4 regions of the Streptomyces sp. BF23-19 genome follow, and region 2 is predicted to be linked to each of the others. Evidence: riboswitches for the same ligand, from Rfam matches in the RefSeq annotation. Region 2 holds a riboswitch; each other region holds the start of a gene.
What was found. Region 2 has a riboswitch for cobalamin ahead of metE (5-methyltetrahydropteroyltriglutamate--homocysteine S-methyltransferase). Riboswitches for the same ligand answer to the same signal wherever they lie in the genome.

Region 1 (3,264 bases), on a different contig from region 2:
TGTTCCTGGGCGAAGTCGAGGGTGACCTCGGCGAGGGCGAGCTGGTCCTCGGTGAGGGTGGTCACCGGGCTCATCCCATCGTCGGGATGGTGAAGCTCGCGGCCTCCTTGGCCCCGGAGGGCCAGCGCGAGGTGACGGTCTTGGTCCGGGTGTAGAAGCGGATCGAGTCGGGGCCGTGCTGGTTCAGGTCGCCGAAGCCGGACCGCTTCCAGCCGCCGAAGGTGTGGTACGCCACGGGGACGGGGATCGGCACGTTGACGCCGACCATGCCGGCGCCCACCCGGCGGGTGAAGTCGCGCGCCGTGTCGCCGTCGCGGGTGAAGATCGCGACGCCGTTGCCGTACGGGTGCTCGGTGGGCAGGCGCAGGGCCTCCTCGTAGTCGGCGGCCCGTACGACGGACAGCACCGGACCGAAGATCTCCTCGCGGTAGATCCGCATCTGCGGGGTCACCCGGTCGAAGAGGGTGGCTCCGGCGAAGAAGCCGTTCTCGTGTCCGGGCAGGGTGAACCCGCGTCCGTCCACGACGAGTTCGGCGCCCTCGGTGGCTCCGATGCCGACGTAGCGGTTCACCCGGTCGAGGGCGTCGCGGCTGACCAACGGCCCGAAGTCGGCCTCGGGATCGTCGGAGCGACCCACCCGCAGGGTGGCGATCCGCTCCTTCAGCTTCCCGACCAGCGCGTTCGCGGTCTCCTCGCCGACGGGGACGGCGACGGCGATGGCCATGCAGCGCTCGCCCGCGGAGCCGTAGCCGGCGCCGATCAGGGCCTCCACAGCCTGGTCGAGGTCGGCGTCGGGCATCACGATCATGTGGTTCTTGGCGCCGCCGAAGCACTGGGCGCGCTTGCCGTGGGCCGCGGCGGTCGCGTAGATGTGCGCGGCGATCGGGGTGGAGCCGACGAAGCCGAGGGCCTGCACGCGCGGGTCCTCCAGCAGGGTGTCGACGGCCTCCTTCCCGCCGTTGACCACATTGAGCACGCCGGGCGGCAGGCCGGCCTCCAGGAACAGCTCGGCGAGGCGCAGCGGTACGGACGGGTCCCGCTCGGAAGGCTTCAGGATGAAGGAGTTGCCGCAGGCCAGGGCGGGTGCGGCCTGCCACAGGGGGATCATCGCGGGAAAGTTGAAGGGGGTGATCCCGGCGACCACGCCCAGCGGTGAGCGCAGGGAGTGCACATCGATCCCGCTGCCCGCGTTGTCGGTGAACTCTCCCTTCAGGAGGTGGGGGACACCGGCGGCGAACTCGACCACCTCCAGGCCGCGTTGCAGGTCGCCGTGGGCGTCGGCGACGGTCTTGCCGTGCTCGGAGGACAACAGCCGGGCCAGCTCGTCACGTTCGGCCTCGACCAGCTGGAGGAAGCGCAGCAGGACGCGGGCGCGGCGCTGCGGGTTCCACCGCCCCCAGTCGGCCTGCGCCTCCTCGGCGTTCGCGAGGGCGGCCTCGGTGTCCGCGCGCCCCGCGAGCGGGACCCGGGCCTGGACGGCGCCCGTGTTGGGGTCGTACACGTCGGCGAAGAGACCGGAGGATCCGGTGGTGTGTTTGCCGCCGATGAAATGGGTGAGTTCACGGACCATGGGTGCCTGCTCTCGTCAGGTGGGATCCGAGGAATGGCACGGCCTGCCGGCGGACGGACCCGATGGGGTGCGCCGCTGGGGAAGGCCGTGGGACTACGAGCGTGCGGAAGTGTGCGCGCGCTCCGCCGGATCACCAGGGTCGTGGGTACAAACCGGTGCCATGCGTGTCTGCTCCATCCTCGTGGACAACACGGAACGTTCCGCGGCCGGTATCCTGACTCCCGGATCTCCGCGTGCCGCCCGCCTTCCCGACGAAGCTCGTCAGTGGCGTGTGGATGGCAGCACACTCCCCGGTCACAGTGGCGGGACCGTGCCGGTTTCTCACCGGCTTCCCTGCACCGCGGACCTTGTGCCACGAACATATAGTTGGACGTCCTAGTAAGTCCAGAGCCGCCGCCGCGCGCCTTCGGCCGACCTGTCCCGGCCTGACGTCCCCTCAGCCCTACGGCGTGGGGCCCGGGTTCCCGGTCACCGGGTACGGGATGAAGGTGCTGCTGTTCTCGTCGACGGCCAGCGCCCGGCCGAGCGGCGGCACGGCCCGCTGCGGACAGTCGAGGCGTTCGCAGAGCCGGCAGCCCATGCCGATGGGGGTGGCCGCCGCCGTGTTGTCGAGGTCGAGCCCGTCGGCGTACACGAGCCGCGAGGCGTGCCGGATCTCGCAGCCGAGCCCGATCGCGAAGGTCTTGCCCGGCTCGCCCCAGCCACCGCGGTGGCGGGTGACGGCCCGGGCGGTCCACAGGTACCGCTGTCCGTCGGGCATGGCGGCCACCTGGACGTGGATGCGGCCGGGCGCGGCGAAGGCCTCGTAGACGTTCCACAGGGGACAGGTGCCGCCCGCGCGGGAGAAGTGGAATCCGGTCGCCGACTGTCGCTTGGACATGTTCCCCGCCCGGTCCACCCGCACGAAAGAGAAAGGCACCCCACGCAGCCTGGGCCGTTGCAAGGTGCTCAACCGGTGGCAGACCGTCTCGTAGCCGATCCCGAAGTGGTCGGTGAGCCGCTCGATGTCGTAGCGGAACTCCTCGGCGGCCGCGTGGAAGGCGCGGTACGGGAGGATCAGCGCGCCCGCGAAGTGGTTGGCGATGCCGATCCGCGCGAGGGCGTGGACGGGGGAACCGGGCGGGAAGTCCTCGGCGGCCAGCCGGTCCAGCTCGGCCCCGTACTCGATCAGCGCCAGCTGGGTGGCCATCCGGAACGCCTGCTGTCCCGGCCGGAGCCGGTTCGACAGGTGCAACACCCGGGCCGTGGCGTCGTAGCGGTGCAGTCGGTCGGAGTCCGTGGCCGTCCGGATCCCGTGCCGCTCGGCGAGCCTGCGGGTCAGCGCGCGGACGACGTCCCCCGGGCGGATGCCGATCTCGGCGGCGAGGCCTTCGGCGGCGAGATCGGTGTCGTGGAGGTAGTTCTGCCGGCGGTAGAAGAACTCGCGGATCTCCTCATGGGGCGAGCGCGGGCTGTCGGCCGCCACGTCCCGCCCGTCGGCCGCGTCGGCGAGACGCTCGGCCAGCAGCTGGCTGCGCCGGCCCAGGTCCAGCAGGACCGAGGCGACCGCGGGCATCCGGGTGGCCAGTTCGGCCAGGTCGGAGGGGGAGACGCGGGCCTCGGCCACCTCGTTCGCGAGCGCCTCGCGCAGGTCGGCGACCAGCCGGCTGGTGTCGCGCTGCGAGAAGAAGCCCGGATCCACCCCGAAGGCCTCG
Region 2 (3,264 bases):
CGTGGGTGAGGGCGGATCCGGCGCGGGAGGCCAGGTCCGCCCGGTTGGCGGCGAGTTCGGCGGCGATGGCGTCGGTGCCGCGGGCCAGGCCCCGGGCGAGGGTGGCGACCTCCGCGGTCTTCTGGCGGGCGAAGGCGAGCCAGCGCCGGACCTGCGGGTCGATGTCGCGTTCGGCGGTGGCGTCCAGCGGCACGTGGAGCAGGGAGCAGGAGGCGGCCACGTCCACCCGATCGGCGAGCCCCAGGAGGGTGCCGAGGGTGCTGAGGGACTTCTCGTAGTCGTTGATCCAGATGTTGCGGCCGCCCACGACGCCGGCGACGAGGCGCTTGCCGGGCAGGCCCCCGACGGCGGCGAGGTCGTCGAGGTTTCCGGCCGCGGCCTCGGTGAAGTCCAGGGCGAGCCCCTCGACGGGGGCCTTGGCCAGAACGGGCAGCGCCTCACCGAGCCGGTCGAAGTAGGAGGCGACGAGCAGCTTGGGCCGGTCGGTCGATCCGCCGAGCGCCCGGTACGCGCGGGCGGTGGCGTTGAGTTCGGCCGGGGTGCGATCCTGCACCAGGGCGGGCTCGTCCAACTGCGCCCACTCGGCTCCGGCGGCGCGCAGGTCGGCCAGGACCTGGGCGTAGACGGGCAGCAACCGGTCGAGCAGGGCCAGCGGATCGAAGTCCGCGGCCACGCCCGGTGCGGGCTTGGCCAGCAGCAGGTAGGTGACGGGTCCGACCAGGACCGGGCGGGCGGTGTGGCCCAGCCGGAGCGCTTCCGTCAGCTCGGCGACCTGCTTGGTGGAGTCGGCGGTGAAGACCGTGTCCGGGCCGAGTTCCGGCACCAGGTAGTGGTAGTTGGTGTCGAACCACTTGGTCATCTCCAGCGGCGCCACGTCCTGGGTTCCGCGCGCCATCGCGAAGTACCCGTCGAGCGGGTCGGCCTCGACGGCGGCGCGGTGCCGCTCGGGGACGGCGCCGACCATCACGCTGGTGTCCAGTACGTGGTCGTAGTACGAGAAGTCGCCGGTCGGCACCTCGGTGATGCCGGCGTCGGCCAGTTGCCGCCAGTTGGTCCGGCGCAGCTCGCGGGCGGTGTCCCGGAGGGCGTCGGCGGCGGTGCGGCCCTTCCAGTAGCCCTCGACGGACTTCTTCAGTTCGCGGTTCTGGCCCTGGCGGGGGTAGCCGTACACGGTGGCCACGGTGGGCCGTCCGGCGGCGGGGGTCGTGCTGGTCACGGAACTCTCCTTCGCGAGCGTTCTCCTGTGGACCCGATGAGGGGCCGAGGGCGCGAAGGGATGACGAACCGGGCGGATCCCGACCGGGTACGGGTACGTGCAGCTGCACGCGCCCGCGGTCGTCCGCCTGATGTGTCGCCGACCCGCCCACGAGGTCACCGGGATTTCCGTGCGCGATCGGTCGCGTACGGGCAACGGGCAGGTCTTCGGACTCGCGGGCGCGTCCCGTCGTACGGATGCCGTACGAGACTCCTACTGGCCGTCGCTTCCCAGACCCGGCCGGGTCCAGTGCGTATGACGGCGGTCGTTCCCACTCACCGCTGCGGGGCAGTCCCGGATTCCCACCGGGTTCCCTCTTACGACGCATCCCGCCTGGCGGACGGGGCGAACCAGCTGCCCGGCCAGAGTAGACGGCGTTCCCCGATGGCGCGCGGAGTTGTCCGGCATCCGGATGGCGAGGTGAGACGTTCGGGGTCGAAATCCGGCCATTGAGTGAATTGCATCACTGAGGCGCGAGTTGTGTCCCTCTTGTCCGTTTACCGGATCGAACTGCCCGGTCAGCGCAGTACCTTGCAGCTCACTCCATCGAGATCGCTCGATGACCACCGGAAGACCGAGGAAGTATGGCTGGACCGGTCCCGCGCGCCGCACTCGCCTGCGCCCTGGCACTCGGCGTGCTGACCGCCTGCTCGGCGGAGATCGACGCCGAGGGCAACGACTACGCCGGGGACTACAGCCGGCATCAGCCGCTCGCCGTCGTCGGATATCCCTCCACGGGATCGCTGGGGATCACCCAGGAAGTGGTGTGGCGGATCGCCGACGGCGACGTCGACGGACTGGCCTCGCTCGTGTCCGACAAGCAGGGCGAGGACATCCCCGAGAAGACCGCCGAGAACTGGGTCAACGCGTTCCGCAAGGGCGCCGGCGGGTCGGTCACCGCGGAGTTCTACGACGAGGGCTCGTACCGGCAGACGGTCGTGCTCTACCTGCACAACACCGGCCAGATCAAGGAGCTCTACGTCCGGGCCGTGCTGGTGGACCACAAGGAGGCCTGGCTGGTGCGCATGGCCGAGGCGGACCCCGCCGAAGCCACCGCCGTGGAGCCGTGGATCCCGAAGACACCCGGCGAGCTCGATTCGAGGGTCCCCCGATGAGCGCCCGCCCGAGGACGGCCCTCGTCGTACGCGCCGCGCTGGTGTCCGTGCTGGCCTGCGGCGCCCTCACCGCGTGCGGCTCCGACGAAGAGGCACTGCGGTACGCGACCGACTACGCGGGCCACGAACCGCTGGGCGTGGTCGGGTATCCCACCTCCGATTCCCTGCGGATCACCCAGCAGCTGGTCTGGCGGCTCGCCGACGGCAAGGCCGAGGAGGTGGAGGCGCTCGCCGCCGAGCCCGACGACGCGAGGGGGGACGTCGAACGGACCGCCCGGAACTGGATCCGGTCCTTCCACGAGGGGGCCAAGGGGAAGGTGACCGCGGAGTTCTACGACGAGGGGTCCGTGCGGCAGCTCGTCGTCGTGTACTTCCACGACACGGGCCAGACCAAGTCGTTCATGGTCCGCCTCGCCGGAAGGGCCGGAGAGGACGGCTGGCGCGTGACCATGCGCGAGCCGGATCCGAAGGAGGCCTCGGCGACGCCCGACTGGGTTCCGCGGACACCCGGGGGCCTCGGCTCGAGGACGACACCGACACGATGACCCGGTCCGCCGCCGTCGTCACGTGAAAGGCGCCGTCCGTGGATCACTCCACGGACGGCGCCCTCGGTGTCCGCGCGAACCGGAGCGGAACGGGAGCGGTCGGATCAGGATCGGTCCAGCAGCGTGGTCAGGACCTCGTGGAGGACGGCCGCCGGATCGGCCACCGCCTGCGCCGAGCGCCAGGCCACGAAACCGTCCGGGCGGACGAGGATCGCACCCTCCGGGGTCGTACCGTGCACCTCGGTCCAGTCGCCGCCGTTCGCCGGGATCAGGTCGGCCTCCGGCCCGGTGCCGATCGCGTACACGTCCAGGGGCAGGCCGAGCTGTTCGGAGACGGATCGCCCCGCCG
Region 3 (3,264 bases), on a different contig from region 2:
CGCCGTCATGGCGATCATCGCGGCCTGCATCATCGAGCCCGGCCTCTTCTTCGCCGTCAACTCCCCCGGCGGGGTCATCGGCACCACGGTCGAGTCCGCCTCCCAGGCCGTGACCAACTTCGGTTTCGCCATCTCCCCCGAGGCGCTCGCCCAGGCCGCCAAGGACGTCGAGGAAGCCAGCCTGCTCTCGCGCACGGGCGGTGCGCCGACCTTCGCACTCGGAATGTCGGAAATCTTCTCCGCCGTGGTCGGCGGCGCCGGCATGAAGGCGTTCTGGTATCACTTCGCCATCATGTTCGAGGCGCTCTTCATCCTGACGACGCTCGACGCGGGCACCCGCGTGGGCCGGTTCATGCTCCAGGACACCCTCGGCAACGTGCACAAGTCCTTCAAGGACGTCAGCTGGAAGCCCGGCGTGTGGTTCGCGAGCGCGATCGTCGTCGCCGGCTGGGGCTACTTCCTGTGGGTCGGCATCAAGGACCCGCTCGGCGGCATCAACCAGCTCTTCCCGCTCTTCGGCATCGCCAACCAGCTCCTCGCCGCGGTCGCGCTGGCCGTCTGCACCACGCTGCTGATCAAGTCCGGCCGGCTCCGGTGGGCCTGGGTGACGGGCGTTCCGCTGGTCTGGGACGCCACGGTGACGCTCACCGCGAGCTACCAGAAGATCTTCTCCGAGGACGTGAAGGTCGGGTTCTTCGCCCAGCGCGACAAGTACCAGGCCGGAATCGACGCCGACAAGGTCCTGGCGCCCGCCAAGAACATGGACGACATGCACACCGTGGTCACCAACGCCACGGTCGACGGCGTCCTGTGCGCCCTCTTCGCCCTCCTGATCATCGTGGTCCTCGCGGACGCGGCCCGGACCTGCCTCAAGGCCGTCCGCGACCCGGGGTCGGCGACCCTCTCCGAGACCCCGTGGACGGAGTCGAAGATCGTCGCCCCGGCCGGGCTGATCGCGACCGCCGAGGAGCGGGCGGAGCTCGCCGCGGCGGGTCCGGAGGCGGGCGGCGGACACGTCACGGAGCCGGTGGCCTGATGAGCGTGCGCAGCGCGCTGGCGAAGGCGCGCTTCTACGTACGGGAGTTCTCGGGGGAGGCCGCGTACGACCGGTACGTGGCCCACACCCGCTCCCACGACCCGGACGCGGAGGTCCTGACCCGCCGCGCCTTCGAACGCGCCCGTACGGACGCCCGCGAGGCGGACCCCCGCGAGGGCTTCCGCTGCTGCTGAACCACCCCGCACGCCGAAGGCCCCGCCGCTCCCCGCGGCGGGGCCTTCGTACGTTCGGCGCCCGCCCGTCGCCGCCCGTCCTGCACACTCGACCGCATGGACATGGTGATCAGGGCGGTGCGGCCCGCCGAGTACGTGGAGCTGGGTGAGATCACGGCGCGGGCCTACCTCGCCGACGGGCATCTGGACTTCAACGAGGACGACCACTACCTGAATGTGCTGCGCGACGTGGCCGGTCGGGCCGCCGAGGGCGAGGTGCTCGTCGCCGTGCGGGACGAACGGCTGCTGGGCGGTGTGACCTTCGCCGCTCCGGGCAGTCCGCTCGCCGACATCTCGGCTCCGGACGAGGCCGAGTTCCGGATGCTCGCGGTGGCCCACGAGGCGCGCGGCCAGGGCGCCGGCGAGGCTCTGGTGCGGGCCTGCGTGGAGCGGGCGAGGGCTCTGGAGGGGGTGACCGGCCTGGTTCTCTCCACCCAACGCAGCATGGCCGGGGCCCATCGGATCTACGCGCGACTGGGCTTCGTACGCACGCCGGAGCGGGACTGGGCGCCGATCGAAGGCCTGACACTCCTCACTTACCGGCTCAAGCTGTAGCCACGCCGACACTACATGTGGGGGTTACCGCAGAGGGCCGCCCCCACATGTATGCTCATGCCTGCTGTCGCCGCAGGGGAATCCGGTGCGAATCCGGAACTGTCCCGCAACGGTATGAAGTGTCCGGCTACCGGACACCAAGTCCGATGACCTGCCGTCAGCGCGCCCGGCTCGACCGAACCGGGTGCCGATTCGTCCGGGCCTCGCGGTTGGGCCGGTGGACGCCATGTGGGGTACGCGTTCTCGTTGCGCCCGCATGCGCCCGCTCGCGCCCCGCCCCGCCGATGACCGGGCCGAGCGAGGGAGAGCTCCCGCCGTGACCATCGCGCCTTCCGCACCGCGCGCCGAGTCCACTTCTGGCGACAACACCGAGGGCCCGGGGGCCACGCTGCTGCGTACCCTCACCGAACTTACGGCGGACCTCCCCGACACCGACCCCGGCCGGGTCGCGGCCTCCGCACTGCGCGGCCGCAGCTCCGCCGCCGACGACGCCGAACTGCGCGGGCTGGCCACCGAGGCCGCCGCCGGTCTGATCTCCGAGGACCCGGCCTACTCCCGGCTCGCCGCCCGCCTGCTGACGCTGGCCGTGCGCGACGAGGCCGCGAGCCAGGGCTCCACCTCCTTCTCGGCCTCCGTCGAGGTCGGCCACCGCGAGGGCCTCATCGCGGACCGCACGGCCGAGTTCGTCCGTACGCACGCGAGCCGGCTCGACTCCCTCGTCGAACTGACCCTCGCCGAGGGCGCCGACGACCGCTTCGGCTTCTTCGGCCTGCGCACCCTGCACAGCCGCTACCTGCTGCGCCACCCGATCACCCGTCAGGTCATCGAGACCCCGCAGTACTTCATGCTGCGCGTGGCGTGCGGTCTGGCCGCCGACGAGAGCGTCCAGGCCGTCGAGGAAGTGGCCTCGCTGTACCGGCTGATGAGCCGTCTGGACTACCTGCCGTCCTCCCCGACGCTCTTCAACTCCGGCACCCGGCACCCGCAGATGTCCTCCTGCTACCTGCTGGACTCCCCGCTGGACGAACTCGACTCGATCTACGACCGCTACCACCAGGTGGCCCGTCTCTCCAAGCACGCCGGCGGCATCGGCCTCTCGTACTCCCGCATCCGCGCCCGCGGTTCCCTGATCCGCGGCACCAACGGCCACTCCAACGGCATCGTGCCGTTCCTGAAGACCCTCGACGCCTCCGTCGCCGCCGTGAACCAGGGTGGCCGCCGCAAGGGCGCCGCCGCCGTCTACCTGGAGACCTGGCACGCGGACATCGAGGAGTTCCTGGAGCTCCGCGACAACACCGGTGAGGACCAGCGCCGTACGCACAACCTGAACCTCGCCCACTGGGTGCCGGACGAGTTCATGCGCCGCGTGAACGCCGACGCCGACTGGTCGCTGTTCTCCCCGGCCGACGTGCCCGAGCTGGTCGACCTGTGGGGCGACGA
Region 4 (3,264 bases), on a different contig from region 2:
AACCTCGTCACCTGGCTGGTCGGTCTCCCCTCCAGCTCCTCGCACGCCCTGATGGGCGGCCTGATCGGCGCCGCGGTCGCCTCCGCCGGCATCGGCGCGGTCAACGGCAGCGTCGTCGTCACCAAGGTCCTCATCCCCGCGATCGCCGCCCCGCTGGTGGCCGGCATCGCCGCGTACCTGGCCGCCAAGGTCACCTACAAGCTGGGTGACAAGGTCGGCGAGAAGACCTCCGCCAAGGGCTACCGCGCCGGTCAGATCGCCTCGGCCGGTCTCGTCTCCCTCGCGCACGGCACCAACGACGCGCAGAAGACGATGGGCATCATCACCCTGGCCCTCATCGCCGGCGGCGCGATCGCGCCCGACGCGAACCCGCCGGTCTGGGTCATCGTCTCCGCCGGTATGGCCATCGCGATGGGTACCTACCTGGGCGGCTGGCGCATCATCCGCACCATGGGCACCGGCCTGACCGACCTGCAGCCGCAGCAGGGCTTCGCCGCCCAGACCTCGGCCGCGTCCGTCATCCTCGCCTCCTCGAACCTCGGCTTCTCGCTCTCCACCACCCACGCGTGCTCCGGCGCCGTCATGGGTTCGGGCCTGGGCCGCAAGGGCGGTGTGGTCCGCTGGTCCACCGCGACCCGCATGTTCATCGCCTGGGGCCTGACCCTGCCGGCCGCCGCGCTGGTCTCGGCCGGTGCCGAGCTGGTCATGCGTTCCGGTGACATCGGCGTCGCCGCCGTCGCCGTCTTCCTGGTCGCCTCCTGCTTCGCCATCTGGGTCATCTCCCGCCGCCAGGTCGTCGACCACCACAACGTCAACGACGTGGAGTCGGCCGCCGCGGAGGAGCCGGGCGTCGTCACCACGGCGATCGCCGCCGTCACCGTCCCGCCGACCGTCGCGGCGGCCGGTCCGTCCGTGGCAGCGGCCGCCGGTACGACCGCCGCGGTCACGGACGAGGACCTCAAGGCCACCATCCCGGCCGAGACGACCGCCCCGACGACCGCACCGGCTCCGGCCGCCGCGGTCTGACCGAGACATACAGAGGAAACGGCAGTATGAAGATCGACTGGGAAGCACTCGGCTCCGTCTTCGGGGTCAGCCTCTCCGCCACCGTCGCCCTCGTGGCCCTGTTCACCCTGGGCCTGGTGGGCCTGTCCAAGCACGAGACCGCCACCGAGCAGGGCGGCACCGCCACCCTCGCCCGCACCGGCGCGTACCTCTGCTTCGCGCTCGTCGCGGCGGCCGTGACGTACGGGATCTACCTGATCGTCTCCTGATCCGCCGCCGCAGGGCGGGTCGGGTGTGAAGGCTCCCTCCGGGTTTGTCCCGGGGGGAGCTTTCGCGTTCCCTCCCGCGCCCTCCGTCCCCGCCGCACCGCAGGTCAACGGCGAGTTGACGGGCGTTCGAGGTGCGTGGTGGACTGCCGGAGCCAATACGGCGGCATGGAGAGGAAGTCCGGTGCGAATCCGGCGCGGTCCCGCCACTGTCACCGGAATCGCACGCCGCGCGTGCGTCCCGGGAGCCAGGAACTCTCGCCGCCGGACACGTCGAACCAGGGCGCGGACCCTGAGTGAGGACATACCTGCCACCATGCGTGCCGATCGCGTCTTCGCGTACGGCGCCACGGCGGGCCTGATCGGCGACCGGATCCTCGGGGATCCGCGCCGAGGGCACCCCGTGGCCGCCTTCGGACGGGCCGCCGCCGCCGTCGAACGCTCCCTGTGGGGCGACGACCGCGCCCGGGGCCTCCTGCACACCCTGGTGTGCGCCGGGGGCGCGGCCGCCGTCGGAGCGCTGGGCGCCCGCGCCGTGCGCTCCCGGCCCGCGGCCGCCCGTATCGCCCTGACCGCCGCCGCCACCTGGGCCGTCGTGGGCGGCACCTCGCTGGGCCGGGAGGCCCGCGCCATCGGAGGCGCGCTCGCCGCCGGGGACATCGAGGTGGCCCGGGAGCGGCTGCCCCACCTGTGCGGACGCGACCCCCAGGCCCTGGACGGACAGCAGATGGCCCGCGCCGTCGTGGAGTCCGTCGCCGAGAACACCTCCGACGCGGTGGTCGGGGCCCTCGTGTGGGGCGCCGTCGCCGGAGTCCCCGGACTGCTGGCCTTCCGCGCCGTGAACACCCTGGACGCGATGGTCGGCCACAAGTCCCCCCGCTACCTGCGCTACGGCTGGGCCTCCGCCCGGCTCGACGACCTGGCCGGCTGGCCGGGCGCCCGGCTGACGGCGGTCGCCGCCGTACTGGCCGGCCCCGACCGGCGGGGCGCCGTACGGGCCTGGCGCGCGGACGCCGCCGCGCACCCGAGCCCGAACGCCGGACCCGTGGAGGCCTCCTTCGCCGGGGCGCTGGGCGTCAGACTGGGCGGAACCCTCGCGTACGGCGGCCGGGTCGAGCACCGGGCCGTGCTGAACGGCGGGGCGGGTCGGCCGGTGGAGGTCGCGGACATCGAGCGGGCGGTACGGCTGTCGCGCCAGGTGACCTGGCTGGCCCTGGGCGCCTGCGTGGCCGCCCGGCTGCTGGTCTCCCGTACGACACGCACGGCACGTACGACACGGAGGGGGCGGCGCGGATGAGCGGCGCGAGGCGCGGCGGGGGTCTGCTGGTCGCGGGCACCACGTCGGACGCGGGCAAGAGCGTGGTCACGGCGGGCATCTGCCGTTGGCTGGCCCGGCAGGGCGTGAAGGTGGCGCCCTTCAAGGCGCAGAACATGTCGCTGAACTCCTTCGTGACCCTGGAGGGCGCCGAGATCGGGCGCGCCCAGGCGATGCAGGCCCAGGCGGCCCGTGTGGAGCCGACCGCGCTGATGAACCCGGTGCTGCTCAAGCCGGGCAGTGACCGCAGCAGCCAGGTGGTGCTGCTGGGCAAGCCGGTGGGCGAGATGAGCGCCCGCGGCTACCACGGTGGGCGCCAGGAACAGTTGCTCGGCATCGTCACGGACTGCCTGGAGCAGCTGCGGGGCACGTATGACGCCGTGATCTGCGAGGGGGCGGGGAGTCCGGCCGAGATCAACCTGCGCCGGACCGACATCGTGAACATGGGCATCGCGCGCGCCGCGCGGTTCCCGGTGGTCGTGGTCGGGGACATCGACCGCGGCGGGGTCTTCGCGTCCTTCTTCGGGACGACGGCGCTGCTCTCCCCCGAGGACCAGTCCCTGATCGCGGGATACCTGGTCAACAAGTTCCGCGGCGACGTGTCGCTGCTGGAGCCGGGCATGGAGATGCTGCGCGGCCTGACCGGCCGGGCCACCTACGGGGTGCTGCCGTTCCAGC

Region 1: it holds a riboswitch for cobalamin, as region 2 does, so the genes downstream of both, AB8A24_RS38860 (CoA-acylating methylmalonate-semialdehyde dehydrogenase) here and metE (5-methyltetrahydropteroyltriglutamate--homocysteine S-methyltransferase) in region 2, are expected to answer to the same signal.
Region 3: it holds a riboswitch for cobalamin, as region 2 does, so the genes downstream of both, AB8A24_RS25365 (ribonucleoside-diphosphate reductase subunit alpha) here and metE (5-methyltetrahydropteroyltriglutamate--homocysteine S-methyltransferase) in region 2, are expected to answer to the same signal.
Region 4: it holds a riboswitch for cobalamin, as region 2 does, so the genes downstream of both, AB8A24_RS08985 (cobalamin biosynthesis protein) here and metE (5-methyltetrahydropteroyltriglutamate--homocysteine S-methyltransferase) in region 2, are expected to answer to the same signal.

Annotation. Positions count from the first base shown of each region.
Region 1 covers NZ_JBGBPT010000112.1:8,029-11,292, reverse strand. Annotated here, with positions in the region: gene AB8A24_RS38865 (acyl-CoA dehydrogenase family protein) at 1-74, opposite strand, end outside; gene AB8A24_RS38860 (CoA-acylating methylmalonate-semialdehyde dehydrogenase) at 71-1,570, opposite strand; cobalamin riboswitch at 1,757-1,942, opposite strand; gene AB8A24_RS38855 (short-chain fatty acyl-CoA regulator family protein) at 2,013-3,264, opposite strand, start outside.
Region 2 covers NZ_JBGBPT010000050.1:42,791-46,054, reverse strand. Annotated here, with positions in the region: gene metE (5-methyltetrahydropteroyltriglutamate--homocysteine S-methyltransferase) at 1-1,216, opposite strand, end outside; cobalamin riboswitch at 1,396-1,625, opposite strand; gene AB8A24_RS26155 (hypothetical protein) at 1,840-2,370, shown strand; gene AB8A24_RS26150 (hypothetical protein) at 2,367-2,915, shown strand; gene AB8A24_RS26145 (FAD-dependent monooxygenase) at 3,020-3,264, opposite strand, start outside.
Region 3 covers NZ_JBGBPT010000048.1:16,916-20,179, reverse strand. Annotated here, with positions in the region: gene AB8A24_RS25380 (carbon starvation CstA family protein) at 1-1,036, shown strand, start outside; gene AB8A24_RS25375 (YbdD/YjiX family protein) at 1,036-1,230, shown strand; gene AB8A24_RS25370 (GNAT family N-acetyltransferase) at 1,327-1,824, shown strand; cobalamin riboswitch at 1,842-1,998, shown strand; gene AB8A24_RS25365 (ribonucleoside-diphosphate reductase subunit alpha) at 2,141-3,264, shown strand, end outside.
Region 4 covers NZ_JBGBPT010000011.1:25,431-28,694, forward strand. Annotated here, with positions in the region: gene AB8A24_RS08975 (inorganic phosphate transporter) at 1-1,026, shown strand, start outside; gene AB8A24_RS08980 (hypothetical protein) at 1,053-1,274, shown strand; cobalamin riboswitch at 1,405-1,552, shown strand; gene AB8A24_RS08985 (cobalamin biosynthesis protein) at 1,588-2,568, shown strand; gene AB8A24_RS08990 (cobyric acid synthase) at 2,565-3,264, shown strand, end outside.